DNA from 2 places in the Pedococcus bigeumensis genome. Region 1 is predicted to be linked to the other one. Evidence: riboswitches for the same ligand, from Rfam matches in the RefSeq annotation. Region 1 holds a riboswitch; the other holds the start of a gene.
The links. Region 1 has a riboswitch for cobalamin ahead of ABD262_RS16235 (prenyltransferase/squalene oxidase repeat-containing protein). Riboswitches for the same ligand answer to the same signal wherever they lie in the genome.
Positions count from the first base shown of each region.

Region 2: it holds a riboswitch for cobalamin, as region 1 does, so the genes downstream of both, ABD262_RS06160 (ribonucleoside-diphosphate reductase subunit alpha) here and ABD262_RS16235 (prenyltransferase/squalene oxidase repeat-containing protein) in region 1, are expected to answer to the same signal.

Region 1 is NZ_BAAAQS010000005.1:112,056-121,504, reverse strand. It holds gene ABD262_RS16255 (ECF transporter S component) at 1-953, opposite strand, end outside; gene ABD262_RS16250 (ABC transporter ATP-binding protein) at 953-2,626, opposite strand; gene ABD262_RS16245 (energy-coupling factor transporter transmembrane component T) at 2,623-3,714, opposite strand; gene ABD262_RS16240 (hypothetical protein) at 3,720-4,571, opposite strand; gene ABD262_RS16235 (prenyltransferase/squalene oxidase repeat-containing protein) at 4,571-5,836, opposite strand; gene ABD262_RS16230 (hypothetical protein) at 5,820-6,263, shown strand; cobalamin riboswitch at 6,312-6,437, opposite strand; gene ileS (isoleucine--tRNA ligase) at 6,817-9,449, shown strand, end outside.
Region 2 is NZ_BAAAQS010000001.1:1,282,099-1,291,547, reverse strand. It holds gene ABD262_RS06180 (pyridoxamine 5'-phosphate oxidase family protein) at 1-314, shown strand, start outside; gene ABD262_RS06175 (OsmC family protein) at 418-846, shown strand; gene ABD262_RS06170 (CorA family divalent cation transporter) at 904-1,887, shown strand; gene ABD262_RS06165 (ribonucleotide-diphosphate reductase subunit beta) at 1,938-2,972, opposite strand; gene ABD262_RS06160 (ribonucleoside-diphosphate reductase subunit alpha) at 2,969-5,386, opposite strand; cobalamin riboswitch at 5,522-5,772, opposite strand; gene ABD262_RS06155 (DUF4185 domain-containing protein) at 5,840-7,057, shown strand; gene ABD262_RS06150 (nuclear transport factor 2 family protein) at 7,136-7,570, shown strand; gene ABD262_RS06145 (cupin domain-containing protein) at 7,563-7,904, shown strand; gene ABD262_RS06140 (DNA glycosylase AlkZ-like family protein) at 7,901-9,019, opposite strand; gene ABD262_RS06135 (TraR/DksA family transcriptional regulator) at 9,187-9,449, shown strand, end outside.

The sequences.
Region 1 (9,449 bases):
TGCCGCGTCGCGGGCTCGTCGTCGCGGCGGACCGCGCTGGGCGTGGCCACCGCGTCGACCGTGCCGTCCGCGTCGGAGGTGGCCTCCGCGTCGACCGTGCCGTCCGTGTCGGAGGTGGCCTCGGCGTCGACCGTGGCCTCCGCGTCGACCGTGTCCCCCGCGTCGAAGGTGGCCTCCGCGTCGAACGCGGCCCGACGCGACGCCCGGCGCAGTGTGCCGAGGACGGCTCGTCCGGTGAGGGCGATGAGGACCACGTTGGTGACCGCGCGCCCGAGGTCCCACGGGGCCGACGTGGCCAGCGAGAAGAGCCCGAACCGGCGCAGGTTCTCCCACGGCGGCGCACCCGCGACGAACGACAGGTCGCTCTCCAGGCCGCTGGCGAAGGGCCAGAACGAGAAGTTGAGCGCCACGCCGTAGAGCAGTCCGGCCAGCGCGCCGTAGCAGGCCAGGAGCACCAGCTCCCAGCGACGCGGGACCTGCGGGAGCAGACCGGCGCCCAGGCCCACCCAGGCGGCGCCCAGCATCTGGTAGGGCAGCCACGGCCCGACGCCACCGGTGACCAGCGCGGAGGCGAACAGCGTGGTCGAGCCGAGCACGAAACCGAAGGCCGGACCGAACACCCGGCCGCCCAGGACGAGCAGGAAGAAGACCGTCTCCAGCCCCGCCGTGCCGGCGCCGAGGGGACGCAGGGCCGCACCGACGGCTGACAGCACGCCGAGCATCGCCACGGCCTTGACGTCGAGGCCGCCCTCGCTGATCTCGAACAGCACCACCGCCAACAGCAGTGGCAGCAGGAGGGCGAAGACCAGCGGCGCGTCGGCGTTCTGGCCGAGCCGGGACCCGGCCGAGGCGAAGAGGGGCCAGAGGAAGGCGAGCAGCCCGGCCACGGAGACGAGGGCGAGCGCGGCCGTGGAGCGAGGTCGCAACGCGATGGCGCGGGTCGGGGTGTCCATCACCGCGCCCCGAGGCTCGTGGCGGCGCCCAGCACCTGGTCGAGGCGCAGGAGCCTCGCCGGGGCGAGCACCTTGGCCACCTGCGGTGCGAAGGCGGGGGAGTCGCAGAGGATGTCGGTGGCTGGTCCGTCGGCGACGACCTTCCCCTCGGCCAGCACCACGACCCGGTCGGCCACGGTGGCGGCGAACTCGACGTCATGGGTCGCCACGGCCAGCGCGGTCCCGCCCGCGGCGAGGTCGCGCAACAGGTCGGCCAGCGCGGCCTTCCCGGGGTAGTCCAGCCCTCGGGTCGGCTCGTCGAGCAGCAGCGCCCCCGGAGATGCGGAGAGCTGGATCGCCAGCACGAGGGCCAGCTGTTGCCCCTCCGACAGGTCGCGGGGGTGGCGCTCGTCGGGTATGCCCGGCGCGAGCCGGTCGAGCGTCGCGCGCGTGGCCCCCGGAGCCGCTCCCGACTCGTGGTCCGCCTGGCGGCACTCGGCCTGCACCGAGTCGAGGTAGAGCAGGTCCGGGGCGCTCTGGGGGACCAGGCCGACGTGGCCGCGCCGGGCACGGGGTGCCTCGGCGGCGGGGTCGACCCGGGCTCCGGTGGCGGTGACGAGCGCGACCGACCCGCCGCTGCGGCTGCCGCTGCCGTGCAGTGCCCAGAGCAGCGACGACTTGCCGGAACCGTTGCGGCCCATGACGACTGCGACCTCGCCGTCGCGCAGGGCCAGGTCGACCGAGCGCACCGCGGCCACCGTGTCGTGGGTGACCGAGAGGGCCGACGCGAGGAGCCGCGACGGTCCGGGGCCCGGCTCCTGCGTGCCGGGGTCCGAGGTGTCGGCGGGACCCGGCTCGGTGAGCGCGGCTCGCAGCGCGGTGGCCGCGCGGCGGGCGTCCCGGACGGTCAGGGGCAGGGGGTCCCAGCCGGCCCAGCGGCCGAGGTGGACCACCGGCGGGGCCAGGGCAGCGGTGGCCATGACGTCGCTCGGGCGGCCGTCGGTGACCGTGCCGTCGTCGTGCAGCTCGACGACCCGGTCGGCGGCACCGACGATCCGCTCCAGCCGGTGCTCCGACAGCAGGACGGTCAGGCCGAGGTCGTGGACGAGCCGCGAGAGCGTCGCGAGCACCTCCTCGGCGCCGGTCGGGTCGAGGGCGGAGGTGGGTTCGTCGAGGACCAGGAGCCGTGGGTTGGCGGTGAGCACCGACCCGATCGCCACCCGCTGCTGCTGCCCGCCCGACAGGTCGCGCAGGGGCGCGTCGCGCAGGTCGGCGATACCGAGCAGGTCGAGCACCTCCTCCACCCTGCGGCGCATGGCAGCCGGGTCGAGGGCCAGCTGCTCGAGCGTGTAGGCGAGCTCCTCCTCCACGGTGTCCGTGACGAACCCCGCCAGCGGGTCCTGGCGGACGACTCCGACCACGCCCGCAAGGTCGCGGGGCCGGTGGGTGCGGGTGTCGCGGCCGAAGACCGACACGCGACCCGAGAGGTGGCCACCGGTGAAGTGGGGCACGGTGCCGTTCACGGCGCCGAGCAGGGTCGACTTGCCCGAGCCGGTGCGGCCGGTGACGACGACGAGCTCACCTTCCTGGAGCGTGAACGACGCCGCGCGGATCGCGGGACGCGAGCTCCCGGCATACCGGATGGTGACGCGGTCGAAGACGACCGGGACGTGCGGGTCGACGGAGGCGCTCACGACGGGTCCCCCCGACGGGCGACCGGCGGGTCGGGGGCGACGAACGCCGGCAGGGCCGCCACGAGGATCCCGAGCACGGGGAGCAGGGGCAGCGCAGGGGCGGCCAGCGGCTCGAGGGGCAGGACCAGCGCGCCCGGGGCGCGGGTGGACTGCACGACGACCAGCCCGGCGGCCAGCAGCCCCGAGGCGGCGACGAGCCACTCCGGCAGCGCCCACCGGTCGGGCCGGTAGACCGTGCGCTGCACGCTGTGGCCGCCCACCCGCATGCCGATCGCCGCCAGGACCAACCCGAGGACGAGCATGGGGAGTCCGATGACCGCGGGCGCGGTGCTGTCGAGCAGGCCGTACATCCCGATGGCGGCGCCCAGCAGGCCGGTGAGGGTCAGCGCGGCGGTGACCCGCCTCGTCGTCGGCGACTGCTCGGTGCGGCGGCCGTACCCCCGTGAGTCCATCGCCGAGGCGAGCGACAACGAGCGGTCGAGGGTGTCCTGGAGGACGGGCAGCGCCACCCGTGCGACCGACCGGATCCCGGAGCCGCCCTCGCCACGCAGCACCCGCGCACGCCGGACCCGCTGGACGCTCTCGGCCAGCTGGGGCGCGACGGTCACCGAGATGACGACGGCGGTGCCGACCTCGTGCAGGGCGCTGGGGAGGGCGCGCAGGAGGCGCTTGGGGTTGGCGAGGGCGTTGGCCGCGCCGACGCAGGCGATCAGGCTGGCCAGCCGCAGCCCTTCGACCGCCGCGGCCAGCAGGCCCTCGAGGTAGAGCGGGCCGAGGAGGGTGATGCCGGGCAGCTCGACGCTGGGCAGCGTGTAGAGCCTCGTGCTGCCGACCTTGTAGCCCACCGCGACGTGGAGCAGGACCCGCAGGACGATGATGACGAGCCCGAGCGCGAGGTAGAGGCGGAAGGCCCGTGCCCAGGGGGAGCTGCCGCGCTTGGCCGCGACCACCAGGCTCGCGACGGTCACCGCGAGCAGGAGGAGCAGGGGGTTGCTGGTGCGCGAGCAGGCCACGGCCAGCCCGATCGCCCACACCCACCAGGCGACCGGGTGGAGGTGACGGGACAGCGGGGGGCCGGCCGTGCGCACGACCCTCAGCCCGTGGCCCGGCGACGGATCGCGAGGTATGCCGCGCCGGCGCCGACCAGCCCGACCAGGCCGAGCCCGGCGAGCAGGGTGGTGGGCGAGCCCGAGTCGGTCGAGTCCGCCCGGGCGCCTGCAGCGCTCGCACCGTCGCCGGTCGGGTCGGTCGGTGCCGTCGCGCCCGTGGTGGTGGCACCGCTCGCCGTGGTGGTCGTGCTGCGGGGTGGCGAGGGCTTCGTGCCGGGTGTGGGGGCCGAACCGGTCCCCACACCGGTGCCGGCTGCGGGCGTCGACCCGGTCGAGGAGCCCGGGCTGCCGGGTCGTGCAGGGGTCGTGGCCGCGGGCTTCGGCTTCGGCGTGGGTGCCGGCGGGCGGCTCGACGAGGAGGACGGGCTGGGCTTCGGGGACGGCTTGGGCGCGACCGCGGCGGGAGGAGGGCTGCTGGGAGCCCCGCCGGAGCCGAACGCGAACCCGATGACGGTGCCGGGCGCGGGGTTGTAGTCGGCAACCCCCGAGCTGCTGTAGGTCCACGAACCGCCGCGGGTGGCGTGGAAGAAGGCCCAGTAGGCGTTGGCGGGCGGCATCCGCTGGCAGGACTGGTCGGCGGGCACGCTGTTGATCTTGCAGACCACCGTGCCGGGGTACTGGGCCGGGCTCACGACCGAGGCGACCTTCGTGAGCACCCGCATGGCGGAGGTGTCGTCCGCGGCGCAGAGCGTGCTGCTGCTCGAGCCGTAGTCGACCACTACAGTCACACCGGTCGAGCCGCTGCAGGCCGCCGCCTGGGCGGCCCCGCCCGGGAGGGCGAGGCCGCCGGCGACGACGAGACCGGCAACGGCGACGAACCGCGCGACCAGCCGCATCAGACGTGCACGCCCTTGCGCCGTGCCAGCACGATCGCGGTCGCACCGGCCAGCAGCAGCAGCGCGCCGAGCAGGGTCAGCGCAGCCACGTTGCTGCCGGTGAAGGCCAGCGCTCCGGGCGTGGCCGACGCGGGGTCGGCCGGGTCGTCGGCACCCGTGCCGGGGGTGGCGGAGGTGCTCGTGGAGGACGCGGGCGACATGGTGGTCGTCGTGCTGGCGGGGCAGTCGAGGGCCGGCGCGATGGCCGACGCCCCGTCGGCGGTGACGGTCAGCAGCGAGCCCCCGGCCAGGCCGAGGGTGGCCTGGGGCGTGGCGCGCAGCGCGCGGTCGATCGCGGCCGTGGTCTTCGGCGCGGTCTTGAGCGTCGCGTAGTCCGCCGCGGTGAAGGCGATGCCGCCACGGAGGCCGGTCGCGAACGAGCAGTCGAGCTGGAGACCCGCCAGGAAGTCCTGGGCGCTCGCGAGCTCGACGTCGAGGCCACCGGCGGCGAAGGCCTGGGCTGCGACGCCCGCCGTGTTGGCGTTGTACTGGCCGTCGTCGTTGCGGAACCCGCCGTTGGGCGCCTGGTGCGACGAGAGCCACGCCAGGGCGTCGGCGGTCGCGGGGTCGTCGGCGCCCAGGAGGCCGACGAGGGCCTGGGCCGCGAACGCGGTGGCGTCCGCGTCACTGGAGCAGGGGGCGCCGGCGACATCGAGGTTGCCGCGGAAACCGCCGTCGCCGCACTGCTGGTCGAGGAGGTAGTCGCCAGCCGCATCCGGGACCGAGCCCGTGGCGCGCCCGAGGGCGATGAGGTCGAGGACCTGCCCGATGGTGTTGGAGTAGTCGCCGAAGTTCGACTTGTCGGAGAAGCGTCCGTCGACGGTCATCAGGCCCTCGAGGCGGGCGACGAGGTCCTGGCCGCCGAAGTCGGTGGGGTCACCGCCCTGGGCGACGACGCCGAGCACGAGCTTGCCCAGGGGGCCGGCGTAGGTCTCGGCGGTGGGGGAGCCGGCCGGGTCGGGGTAGCCCACGTAGTCGTCGACGTGCGCCGCGAGGTAGTCGGTCGTGGCGTCGGCCTGGTCGAGGCCGGCGCCGGCACCGTCCAGCGCGAGGACGGCGTCGACGGTGTTGCCGCCGTCGAAGTAGTCCGAGGCGGGGTAGTTGTAGTGGTCCTGTCGCGTGGCGAGGGTGCGCACGATGAAACCCGCGGCGTGGGCTGCCTGGTCGGAGCTGTCATCCGGCACGAGGGCGGCGCGCAGGGAGGAGCCGGTGCCGAACGGCCGCACGTCCTTCGTGGCGGTCGACAGCTTCGCCTTCGCCTTCGACGTGGTGGTCGGCGGCTTCGTCGTCGCCGTCGTCGTCGAGGGGGTCGTCGTGCTGGACGCGCTGGCGGAGGTCGTGGGGGACGTCGTGGCCGTCGACGTCGTGGCCGGCCCGGTGGAGGTCGTGGCTGTGGAGGTCGACGTCGTGGTGGTCGACGGCGTGGTGGTTGCTGGCGTGGTGGTCGACGGCGTGGTGGAGCTCGTGGTCGAACCGGTGGTCGTGACCGGCGTGGGCTCGGTCGTGCCGGCGAACGCCGCGCCGGGGACGACCAGCGAACCGGCCAGGGCCAGGGCTAGCGCAGCTGCCGGACGGGCGCTGCGGAGAGTGCGGTGCATGGTGCCTCTTCAATGCGAACGGTGTCGCGACGGGTGCACCGGCACCAGAACGTGAAAGACCCCCGGCGTCGCTGGAGCGACATCGGGGGGCGGCCTCGGACTTGGTGTCCGGGCTCCGCCCCGCGTACCTCGACGGAAATGGAGCCGCTTCGCGATCCAGGTGTTCCGGCTTGCCGCGGTTCAAGCGGCCTACGGTTGCGGGTCAGCGCCGGCATCTGACCGGCTTCCCCTGGTGTCGCGTCGTGGTGTCGCCTTGCGGTCGGTGACCTCAGGGCAACGCCGCTCACCCTACACCGCACCCGGTGGTCCGCCCGCCGTGCGAGCGTGCCCTTCGTCACGCATGGCTAGACTGGGCGGCACAGGCGTCGAACCGGCCATCACCGGGGAGCCTCCGGAAGAACGGCAGGGCGCGCCCGCGGCATACGCGGGCCACCAGGCTCACTAGAACCGGACGGGTGGGTCCGTCACAACCTTCGGCAAGAGCGGTCGTGTGCCGCGTGCGTCAGCACGCGGGGCACGGCAAGCGAGGTGGCACCGCGGTGCCGTCGGGAAACCCGGCGACGTCGTCCTCGTGTGAAGACACGAGTGATGTGAGGACCGCCGACACCATGACCTATCCCAAGGTCTCCAGCGCCACCGTCCCCAGCGACGCCCAGGACACCGTCCCCGGCGTGCCCGCCTCCCCGCGCTTCCCCGAGATCGAGGAGCGCATCCTCAAGTACTGGGACGAGGACGGGACCTTCATCGCGTCGGTGGAGAACCGGTCGGCCGGCACCGACGGCGACAACGAGTTCGTCTTCTACGACGGCCCGCCGTTCGCCAACGGCCTGCCGCACTACGGCCACCTGCTGACCGGCTACGTGAAGGACCTCATCCCGCGCTACCAGACCATGCGCGGTCGCCGGGTCGAGCGACGGTTCGGGTGGGACACGCACGGCCTGCCCGCCGAGCTCGAGGCGATGGCGCAGCTCGGCATCAAGACCAAGGACGAGATCCTCGAGATCGGCATCGAGGAGTTCAACGCCAAGTGCCGCCAGTCGGTGCTGAAGTACACGGGGGAGTGGCGCGAGTACGTCACGCGCCAGGCCCGCTGGGTCGACTTCGACAACGACTACAAGACGTTCAACCCCGACTACATGGAGTCGGTCATCTGGGCGTTCAAGTCGTTGTACGACAAGGGCCTGATCTACGAGGGCTTCCGCGTGCTGCCCTACTGCTGGAACGACCAGACGCCGCTGTCCAACCACGAGCTGCGGATGGACGACGACGTCTACCAGAACCGCCAGGACCCGGCCGTCACGGTGGGCTACCGCCTCTCCACCGGCGAGCTGGCCCTCATCTGGACGACCACCCCGTGGACCCTGCCGTCCAACCTGCTCGTCGTCGTGGGCCCTGACATCGACTACGTCGTCGTCGAGTCGGACTTCACCGGCAGCACGGAGCGCTACGTCGTCGCCGAGGCCCGCCTCTCCGCCTACGCCAAGGACCTCGGCCTCGACGCCGACACGGCTGCCGACCACGTCGTCGAGCGGCTCAAGGGCTCCGACCTCGTCGGGCGCTCCTACACGCCGCCGTTCTCCTACTACCAGGGCCACGAGGGCGCGCACCGGGTCGTCGCAGACGACTACGTGACGACGACCGACGGCACGGGCCTGGTCCACAACGCGGGGGCGTTCGGTGAGGAGGACAAGGTCACGACCGACCGCGAGGGCATCGAGCCGGTCGTGCCGGTCGGCGCCGACGGGCGGTTCATCTTCCCGGTGACCGACTACGAGGGCGTCCAGGTCTTCGACGCCAACGCGTTGATCATCGAGCACCTCAAGGCGCGCACCCGTGGCGAGGGCGAGACGGGTGCGGTCACCGAGGGCACCGTCCTGCTGCGTCGCGAGACCTACGACCACTCCTACCCCCACTGCTGGCGCTGCCGCATGCCACTGATCTACATGGCCGTGTCGAGCTGGTTCGTCGAGGTCACCAAGTTCAAGGACCGGATGCTCGAGCTCAACGAGCAGATCGCCTGGACCCCTGACCACATCAAGAACGGCCAGTTCGGCAAGTGGCTCGAGAACGCCCGTGACTGGTCGATCACCCGCAACCGCTTCTGGGGCAGCCCCGTCCCGGTGTGGCGGTCGGACGACCCGCAGTACCCGCGGATCGACGTGTACGGCTCCTTCGAGGAGATCGAGCGCGACTTCGGACGGCTGCCCCGCAGCTCCGACGGGCAGGTCGACCTGCACCGTCCCTTCGTCGACGAGCTCACCCGGCCCAACCCCGACGACCCCACGGGGCAGTCGACGATGCGCCGCGTCGAGGACGTCCTCGACGTGTGGTTCGACTCCGGCTCGATGAGCTATGCCCAGGTGCACTACCCGTTCGAGAACGCCGAGTGGTTCGAGCACCACTTCCCGGCCGACTTCATCGTCGAGTACATCGGGCAGACCCGCGGCTGGTTCTACATGCTGCACATCCTCTCGACGTCGCTGTTCGACCGCCCTGCCTTCAGCTCGGTGATCTGCCACGGCATCGTGCTCGGCTCCGACGGACAGAAGATGTCGAAGTCGCTGCGCAACTACCCCGACGTGCGCGAGGTGTTCGACCGTGACGGCGCCGACGCGATGCGCTGGTTCCTCATGGGCAGCCCGATCCTGCGTGGTGGCAACCTCATCGTCACCGAGCAGGGCATCCGCGACGGTGTGCGGCAGGTGATCATCCCGCTCTGGAACACCTGGTACTTCTTCTCGTTGTACGCCAACGCTTTTGTGCACGGTGGTGGCAGCGCCGCCGACGGGGCCCAGGGCTACGAGGCGAAGTGGTCGACCGCGTCGACCGACCCGCTCGACCGCTACCTGCTGGCCAAGCTGCGCCAGTTCGTCGAGACGATGACCACCCAGCTCGACGGGTACGAGGTGGCGTCGGCCTGCGAGACGACCCGTGGCTTCCTCGACGTGCTCACCAACTGGTACGTGCGTCGTTCGCGCGAGCGCTTCTGGGACACCGGCAGCACGACGGGCGGGGGAGCCGGCGGCGGGGCCGGGCAGGCCTTCGACACCCTCTACACGGCACTCGAGGTGCTGTGTCGCGTGACCGCGCCGCTGCTCCCGCTGGTGACCGAGGAGATCTGGCGCGGCCTGACCGGTGGTCGGTCCGTGCACCTCACGGACTGGCCCGAGGCCTCCGACCTGCCCGCCGACGATGCCCTCGTGGCGGCGATGGACCGGGTGCGGGACGTCTGCTCCGTGGC
Region 2 (9,449 bases), on a different contig from region 1:
ACGGCGAGCTGTCGATCCTGCCCGTCGTCCACACGCTCGACGGCGTCGACGTCTGCTTCCGGACCACGGGTGACTCCAAGATCCAGGCGGCCATCGACCGCGACCCGGTCGCCTTCGAGGTCGACCACTTCGACGCGTCCACCCGGTCAGGCTGGAGCGTCCTCGTCCAGGGCACCGCAACGGTCGTCGACGACGAGATGGACATCCGCAAGCTCGACCAGGCGGCCCGCGCACCATGGGTCCCTCCTCACGAGGGCCCGAGCACCTGGGTGCGCATCCGCACCCAGAGCATCACCGGACGTGCCCTGGGCTGACTCCGGGGCGCCGGTCGGCCGAGCTCCCTTCGGGTCGCCCGTTGCGGTTGGGGACGGAACGCCTAGATTGGGGCTGACCGTTCCGCCGCTCGAAGGAGAACCCATGGCCACCACCCGCACTGCCGCCGCCCACTGGGAAGGGTCCCTGATGGAGGGGTCCGGCCAGGTCGAGCTCCAGTCCTCCGGGACGGGAACCTTCGACGTGTCGTGGCCCGCGCGTGCGGAGGCGGCCAACGGGCAGACCAGCCCCGAGGAGCTGATCGCGGCCGCACACTCCACCTGCTTCTCGATGGCGCTGTCCCACGCCCTGGCCCAGGCCGGCACCCCGCCGACATCGATCGACACGACGGCCAACGTCACCTTCCAGCCCGGCACCGGCATCACCGGCATCGCCCTGTCGGTGGTGGGCAGCGTCCCCGGCATCACGGCCGAGCAGTTCGAGGAGGCGGCCCAGGGCGCGAAGACCGGCTGCCCCGTCAGCCAGGCGCTGTCCGCCGTCCCGATCACCCTGGAGACGAGCTTCACCGGCTGAGGCCGGCGGCTCGGTCGAGTCAGGGGCACGACTCGTGGTCACGGACACCCGGCCGTGATGGACGTCTGGTGGGTGTCCGACGCCGGGCTGGAGGAGCACGACGTGACGCAGGTCGACGACCTGCTGCACCGTGACGACGGCTTCACCTGGCTCGACGTACCCGAGTTCGACGACTCCGCCGAGACGCTCCTGCGCGAACACTTCCACGCCCACCCGATGGTCGTGAAAGCCTGTCGTGAAAGGAACTTCGTGCCGTCGGTGCACGGCTACGAACACCACACGTTCGTCATCGTGCACACCCCGCTCCCGGGCGAGGGCGGACACGTCCACATGCTCGAGCTCGACCAGCTGGTGGGTCGCCGCTACCTCGTGACCGTGCACGGACCCCGCAACCCTGCGGTGTCACTCGCCGATGCTACCGAGGAGACCCGCTCGGTCCTGGAGCGCATCCGGGCAGGTCGCTTCCGACCCTCCAGCCCGAGCGAGCTCTCCTACGCGATCGGCTCGGCCGTGGCGCGACGGCAGAGCGCAGCGGTCAAGGACGTGGCAAGCCGCCTGCCGGCCCTCGAGATGCGGGTCATGAGCTCTGACTTCCACCAGCCCGAGGAGCTGCTCGAGGAGCTCTTCCTCCTGCGGCACGAGCTGCTCATCTCACGCACCCAGGCCGGCCAGGCGCACGAGGTCTACGGCCGGCTCGCCTCGTTGGAACGGTTCGCCAGCAAGGAGTCGCAGCGGCACGCACGGGACCTGTCGGAGCAGTTCGACCGGGTGCGCAGCCTCGCTGACGGCGAGAGCCAGTTCCTCTTCGGCGTCATCGAGCTCTACCAGACCAGGGTGACCACGAAGATGACCGTGGCGATGGAGCGGCTCGCCGTCATCGCCGCGATCACGCTGCCGGTCACCGCGATCGCGTCGATCTACGGCATGAACGTCATCGTCAACGCCAGCACCCACTGGGTGCAGCTCATCATCGTGCTCGCCGTCATGGCGTCGATCAGCCTCTGGCTGCTGCGCTGGGCGCGACGCCAGGGCTGGTGGTGAGCCAGCCCTGACACCGCGGCCAGAACGCCTCGTCCTCGGAGCTCTACGCGCTAGAACTCCTCGTTGAAGGCCACCGCGCCGGACACGCCGACCTGGTAGGCCGACACCCGGCGCTCGAAGAAGTTCGAGAGCTCCTGCACGTCCTGCAGCTCCATGAACGCCAGCGGGTTCTTCGAGCCGTACTCCGGCTCGAGCCCCAGCTGCTCGAGCCGCCGGTCCGCCACCGACTCGAGGTAGGTGCGCATGTCGGTCGTCGAGAGCCCCGCCACTCCCCCGCCCAACAGGTCCTGCGCGAACTGCGCCTCGGCGTCCACGGCGTCCCGCATCATGGCCCGCACCTGGTCGCCGAGCTCGGCGTCGAAGAGGTCAGGCTCCTCGCGGCGCACGGTCTCCACGACGTCGAAGGCGAAGGCCATGTGCATCGACTCGTCGCGGAACACCCAGTTCGTGCCGCTCGCCAGGCCGTTGAGCAGGCCGCGCGACCGGAGGAAGTAGACGTAGGCGAACGCGCCGTAGAAGAACAACCCCTCGATGCACGCCGCGAAGCAGATCACGTTGAGCAGGAAGGCCCGTCGGTGCTCCCTGGTCTCCAGCTCGTCGAGGTCGAACACCGAGTCGATCCACCGGAAGCAGAAGTCGGCCTTGTCCTTGATCGACGGGATGTTGTCGACCGCGGCGAAGGCCTCGTGCCGCTCCTTCTCGTCGGGGACGTAGGTGTCGAGGAGGGTCAGGTAGAACTGCACGTGCACGGCCTCCTCGAACAGCTGCCGGCTCAGGTAGAGCCGACCCTCCGGCGAGTTGATGTGCTGGTAGAGGTTGAGCACCAGGTTGTTGGCCACGATGGTGTCGCCGGTGGCGAAGAACGCCACGAGCCGGCTCACCAGGTGCCGCTCGGCGGCGGTCAACCGCTGCAGGTCCTTGAGGTCGGAGTGCAGGTCGACCTCCTCGACGGTCCAGGTGTTCTTGATGGCGTCGCGGTAGCGCTCGTAGAAGTGCGGGTAGCGCATCGGCCGCAGGGTCAGGTTCATCCCGGGGTCGAGCAGCATCCGGGGCTCGGTGTGGGTCGTGGCGCTGGTGGTGGTCATTCGCAGGCCTCGCAGCTCTCGGGGTTCTCGAGGGAGCACGCGATGGCCGCCTCGTCGGTGACGGTGGGGACAGTGGGGATGGGCGCAGCCACCGAGACGGTGGCCTGCTGGATGCGGGTGGCCGGACGCGACCGCAGGTAGTACGTCGTCTTGAGCCCGGCCTTCCACGCGTAGAGGTACATCGAGCTGAGCTTCCCGATCGTCGGCGAGGCGAGGAAGAGGTTGAGCGACTGGCTCTGGTCGATGTAGGGCTGCCGGGCGGCGGCGAGGTCGATGAGTGACTTCTGCGGGAGCTCCCAGGCCGTGCGGAAGAGCAGCCGGACGTCCTCCGGGATCTGCGCGATGCCCTGCACCGAGCCGTCGCTGCGCTTGATCGCCTCGCGCACCTCCGGGGTCCACAGCCCGCGCCCCTTGAGCTCGCGGACCAGCGCCGTGTTGACCTGGAGGAACTCCCCCGACAGCGTCTCGCGCTTGAAGAGGTTGGACACCTGCGGCTCGATGCACTCGTAGGCACCCGCGATCGACGCGATGGTGGCCGTCGGCGCGATGGCGACGAGCAGCGCGTTGCGGAGCCCGTTGTCCCTGATGGCCTTCCGCACCCGCTCCCAGCGCTCGGTCTGGGTCGGCGTGACGTCCCAGAGGTCGGGCTGCAGGTCACCCCGCGCTGCGCGCGTCTGGTCGTATGCCGGGTGGGCGCCGTGGTCGGCGGCGAGCTGGCTCGAGCGCTCCAGCGCCGAGAGGTAGACCTCCTCGGCGATGCGGGTGGACAGCTCCTCGGCCTCGGCCGAGTCGAAGGGCAGGCGCAGGGCGAACAGCACGTCCTGCAGTCCCATGACCCCCAGGCCCACAGGGCGCCAGCGCGGGTTGGACGCCGCGGACTCCTTGCTCGGGTAGTGGTTGATGTCGATGACGCGGTCGAGGTACGTGACCGCCGTCCGGACGGTCGCTCGAAGCTTCTCCCAGTCGACCGCGTCGCGCCCCGGCGTGAGGTGCTGGGCCAGGTTGACCGAGCCGAGGTTGCAGACCGCGGTCTCGTCGTTGCTGGAGACCTCGATGATCTCGGTGCACAGGTTCGACAGGTGCACCACGGGAGCACCGGCCCGCTGGTCGTCGCTGGTCTGGTTGCAGGTGCGGTTGCTGGCGTCCTTGAACGTCATCCAGCCGTTGCCGGTCTGCGCCAGGGTGCGCATCATCTTGCCGTAGAGCTCACGCGCGCTGACCTGGCGCACGAAGCGCCCGTCCCGCTCCGCGGCGGCATACGCCTCCTCGAAGGCAGGCCCCCAGAGGTCGGGCAGCTCGGGCACCTCGTTCGGGTCGATCAGGCTCCACTGCTCGTCGGCCTCGACGCGCCGCATGAACTCGTCGGGCACCCAGTTGGCGAGGTTGAGGTTGTGCGTGCGACGGGCGTCCTCGCCGGTGTTGTCGCGCAGCTCGAGGAACTCCTCGATGTCGGGGTGCCACGGCTCGAGGTAGACACAGGCGGCTCCCTTGCGGCGACCACCCTGGTTGACCGCCGAGACCGACGAGTCGAGGGTGCGCAGCCACGGGACGATGCCGTTGGAATGGCCGTTCGTGCCGCGGATCAGCGCCCCGCGAGAGCGGACCCGAGACCACGAGATGCCAATGCCACCAGCGAACTTCGAGAGCTTCGCGACCTGTGCGTAGCGGTCGTAGATCGACTCCAGCTCGTCCTGCGGCGAGTCGACGAGGTAGCACGACGACATCTGGGTGTGGCGGGTGCCGGAGTTGAACAGCGTCGGTGAGCTCGGCAGGTAGGCCAGGGACGCCATCAGCCGGTAGAACCCGATCGCCTCCTGGGGCGTGTGCGACAGGCCGCAGGCGACGCGCAGCAGGAAGTACTGCGGGGTCTCCAGCACCATCCGGGTGTCGGGGTGGCGGAGCAGGTAGCGGTCGTAGACGGTGCGCAGGCCGAAGTACTCGAACCGTCGGTCGTTGCCCAGGTCCACGGCGTGGTCGAGCTTGCGGGCGTTGGCCTCCACGAAGGCCGCGGTCTCGTCACCGATCAGCCCCTCGAGGTGGCCGAGCCGCACGGCCTGGCTGAACGACGCGATCTGCTGCCCGCGCACCTCCTTGTCGACGTAGTTCGACAGCAGTCGGGCGGCCAGCCGCGAGTACTCGGGCTCGGTCGCCGTCATCTCCGCGGCGGTCTGGATCGACAACCGGTCGAGCTCGGCGGTCGTCGCCCCGTCGTAGAGCCCGCTGATGGTGCGGGTGGCGATGGCCATCGGGTCGACCTCGGTGAGGTCGTCGCACCAGCGCTCCACCGCCCGGACGATCTTCATGACGTCGACGGGTTCGCTGTCGCCGTTGCGCTTGCGCACCGCCATGCTGGTGCGGCGCGCTGCCTGTTCGGGGGTCCGGGGTTGCTCCACCTCGGTGGTCGTGTCGGTCACAGCTCTCTCCTCGCGAGCGATTCGGTGCCGCGGGTCGAGGAGGTGACGACGACTCAGCCACCACCTCCGGGGACCCGGGTGCGGTCGGCTGCGCCTGTCGTGTGACCCGCCCTCGAGGCCACGACTTCCCGCACACGGCGTGTGCGGTCGCTGGCAGGTCTTCGGACTCGCGGACCTTCGCCTCGGCGACCGGTGAGCCCTGACGGGCCCGGTCGTCGACGCGGTTCCTACTGGCCGTCGCTTCCCACCCGCGTGGTGCGGGCAGTGCTTTGGTGACGGCGGTCGTTTCCGCTTACCGCTGCGGGGCAGTCCCGGATTCGCACCGGGTTCCCTCTTGCCCCGGAGACCGATTGCGCGGCCTCCGGACCAGCGAGAGACACCATATGCGGGTGCTGGGGCGAATCCGCGGCACCACATGTTGGGTGCGCGTGTCGCGTCCCTAGGATTGCCACCATGCGTCGCGCGAGCCCGTCCCGACCCCGGGGCGCAGCGCTCGACAGGGGGCACGGCGCGGTGCTCGGCCCGGTGGTGGCGCGGGTGCTCGGACTGGCCCTCGCGGCGGTCCTGGTGGGCTGCTCCACCGGCCCCGGTAGCGAGCGGGCCCCGAGCCAGGGCGACACGGCATACCCGCGGTTGACGCCGGCGTGCGCGCGGGCGACCGCCACGGGGAAGCCGCCGGTGGTGACCGTCGGCCAGCTCAACCGGATCGTGGCCGGCCTCGACCTCCCCCTGTGGCAGGCCGGTGACATCGGGGCCAGCGCGCGCCTGCCCGACGACCGGATCGTGTGGGTGTTCGGCGACACGGTGCGCGGCGACGGCATCACCCCGCGCATCGTGGCCAACTCCATGCTGGTCACGAGCGGCCTGTGCACCTCGCAGGTCGAGGTGACCGGTCGGGGGCCGGTGATCCCCGACCGGGCCGACGGCGTCGTGCACTGGCCGATGTCCGTGGTGTCGCTGTCCCGGCCCCAGGGTGACGTCCTCGTCGTCGTCTCCGCCCGGATCCGACGCGGCACCTCGGGCGGTCTCGACTTCACCTACCTCGGCAGCAGCGCCACCCTGTTCGACGTCGCGCCCGGGGCCGCCCCCACCCTGCGGCAGCAGCTCGACATCACCCCCGACAGCACCGCAGCAGACCAGGTCAACTGGGGTTCGGCCATGACGGTCAGGGGTGGCTGGCTCTACGTCTACGGCACCCGGCTGCCCAGCAAGGAGTCCTTCGGACGGGCCCTGTATGCCGCCCGCGCACCCATTGCCGACGCGCGCGACCGCGCGACGTGGCAGTTCTGGGACGGGGCCGCCTGGGTGGGCGAGCCGACGCGAGCCGCAGTCATCCTGCCGGCCCGCGGCGGCGTCTCGCAGACGCTGTCGGTGGACGCGCTCGACGGCCGGTTCGTCATCGTCTCCAAACGGGACGGCGACCTCGGCAACACCGTCTACGCCTGGTCGTCCGACTCCCCCGTCGGTCCCTGGACCGCCCGTCGTGGGACGAGGGCGGACTTCCAGGACCCGTCCGGTCAGCTGAAGTACGCGCCGCTGGCCCACCCCGGCATCACCCTGGCCGACGGCCGGCTGCTGATCTCGATCTCCCGCAACACCACCGACTTCAGCAGGTTGCTCACCGACCCCTCGCTGGGCCGGCCGGTCTTCGCCGAGATCGACCGACCCTGACCGCGGGAGCGCTGGCCGCGGGCACGGGCCCACGTGCGGCGCTGGTTCCGAGGTCTCTGGAGGGCTAGGTTGCGAACCATGAGGAGCATGGTGGAGCGCCTCGTCGACGCCCAGAACGCCCACGACGCCGGCCGCTTCGCCGCGCACTTCGCCGAGGGCTACGCCAGCGTCCAGCCGGTCCACCCGGGTCGCGCCTTCCGGGGGCGGGCCCAGGTGCTCGCCAACTGGACGTCCGTCTTCCAGGGCGTGCCCGACTTCCGGGCCGAGCTGCTGGCCTCGTGCACCGACGGCGAGACCGAGTGGGCCGAGGTCGACTGGCAGGGGCACCACGTCGACGGCTCCGGTTTCGCGATGCGCGGGGTCATCGTGCTGGTCGTCCGGGACGACCTGATCGCCGAGGGGCGCCTCTACGTCGAGCCGGTGGACGTCGACGGCGACGACATCGACGCCGCCGTCGAGGAGCTCTACCGGCCGCCGCGCGAGCAACCACCAGGAGAGGCACCCGATGAGTGAGCCAGCGGCCCCGCAGACCAAGGGCGTCGAGGTGCAGCTGCTCGGCACCGTCGACCTCGGTCCGGAGCTGCCCGGCATGGAGGGGCGCCAGCTGCGCATGCGGATGGTGACCATCGAGCCCGGCGGCGTCTTCGGCCCCGTGCACGACCACCGGGGCAGGCCCGGCACGGTCTACGTCCTCCAGGGCGCCATCACCGACCACCGGGACGGCGTCGCCACCGACTACGGACCGGGGCTGGGCTGGCCCGAGGACCACACCACCCTGCACTGGCTCGAGAACCGCGGCTCCGTGCCGGCCGTCGAGATCTCCGTCGACATCGTGGCGTCCGACTAGGCGTCGACCCGGAGTCGCGGGTCGCGGCCCAGCAGGGTGGCGATCCGCGCTGCCTCCGCCTCGAGGGCCCGCTGCGGTCGATTGCCACTGTCCAGCCAGCTCACCGCGAGCTCGTCACCTCGCCGCGCCCAGGTCCCCCGGACCACGCCGCCCTGGATGACCGGGTTGGCCTTGCGGGTCATCAGGTCCCGCAGCGCGGGTGGGGTGACGTGGGCGTCCTTGGTCCCGGCGCCGATGACCCACTGGTCGTGGCCGGGCAGGAAGCGCACGGAGTCGCTCGGCTCGGCCGACTGCAGTGCGTCGACGTCCTCGCGCAGGGCGTGTGCCGCGGTGCCCTCGACGTCGACGGGCACGAGCCGGTCATCCAGCCCGTCGAGCCAGCCGTCGAGCCGCTTGCGGCCCGCGCTCAGGCCGTTGCCCAGCCAGTAGTGGAGGTGCTCGGTCGTCGCTGGACCGTAGCTGCGCAGGTAGGCGGTGATGGCGGCCGGTCCCGCGACGTCGAGGTCCGGGATCCCGGCCCACCGTGGGTTGGTGTCGAGGCGCTGGAACGTCGCCCGCCCGTCGCGCGGCGGCCCGAAGCCCATGTCGCCCTGCCAGGTGAGTGGCTTGATGAGCGTGCCCGCACCATCGTCGAAGACCGGCTTGAGGTGCCGGTATGCCGGACGGCTGGTCACCGCGTCGCCCAGCTGGGCGAGGGTCAGCGGACCAGCGTCGAGCGCCTCGCGCACCGCCGCCCGGAAGTCCGGCCAGTCCTCGGGCTCCAGTCGGTAGTGGTCCACCCAGCTGGGCAGCTCCCACTGTCGCCCCGCAGCCCGGAGGGCCAGGTACACGCCGCCGTCCGCGGCCGAGAGGTAGTGCACGGCACCACGGAACGCGAACGCCTTGACGACCGTGCCGGAGGCCAACGCCGCTGCCAGCTCACCCGGGCGCGACGACGTCCGGCGGGTCCGCACCGCGAGCTCGGCGAGCGACTCGTCCATCGACGGCACGGCACCGAGCCGGCGCACCACCTCGGCCACCGACGCCGACCCCACGGGTTCGAGCAGGTGGCGCTCCAGCCGCCAGGCCAGCGCCTGTCGCCACGAGACACCGAACTCAGCCCTGGGCGCGCTCATGTGCGCAGCCTCGCACGCGTTGCGGACAGAAGGCTGCCGGTTCGGCCGCCGCGCGCCTCCGGGGCAGGTGGGCCACGATGAGTTGGGCAGGCGTCGTCGGTCTGTTGCCGTGCCCGTCCCAAGACCCCACCACCTCGACCGGGAGAAGGCCATGACTGCCGAGCCTCATGCGTGACCACGAGAGCCCCGAGCGCGCTGCCGGAGAGGGAGAGCTCGACCTGGCTGCCGTCGCCGACCGCCTGCGCGCCGAGGGCGACGAGGTGCGGGCTCGGCTGACGAGCATGACGGCCGACCTCGAGGCGCTGATGGCCGCCTCACAGGACTCCAACGCCGACGACGAGCACGACCCCGAGGGGCAGACCATCGCCTACGAGCGCTCCCAGCTGTCGTCGCTCGTCGACGCGGCCCACGCGCAGCTCTCCAGGGTCGA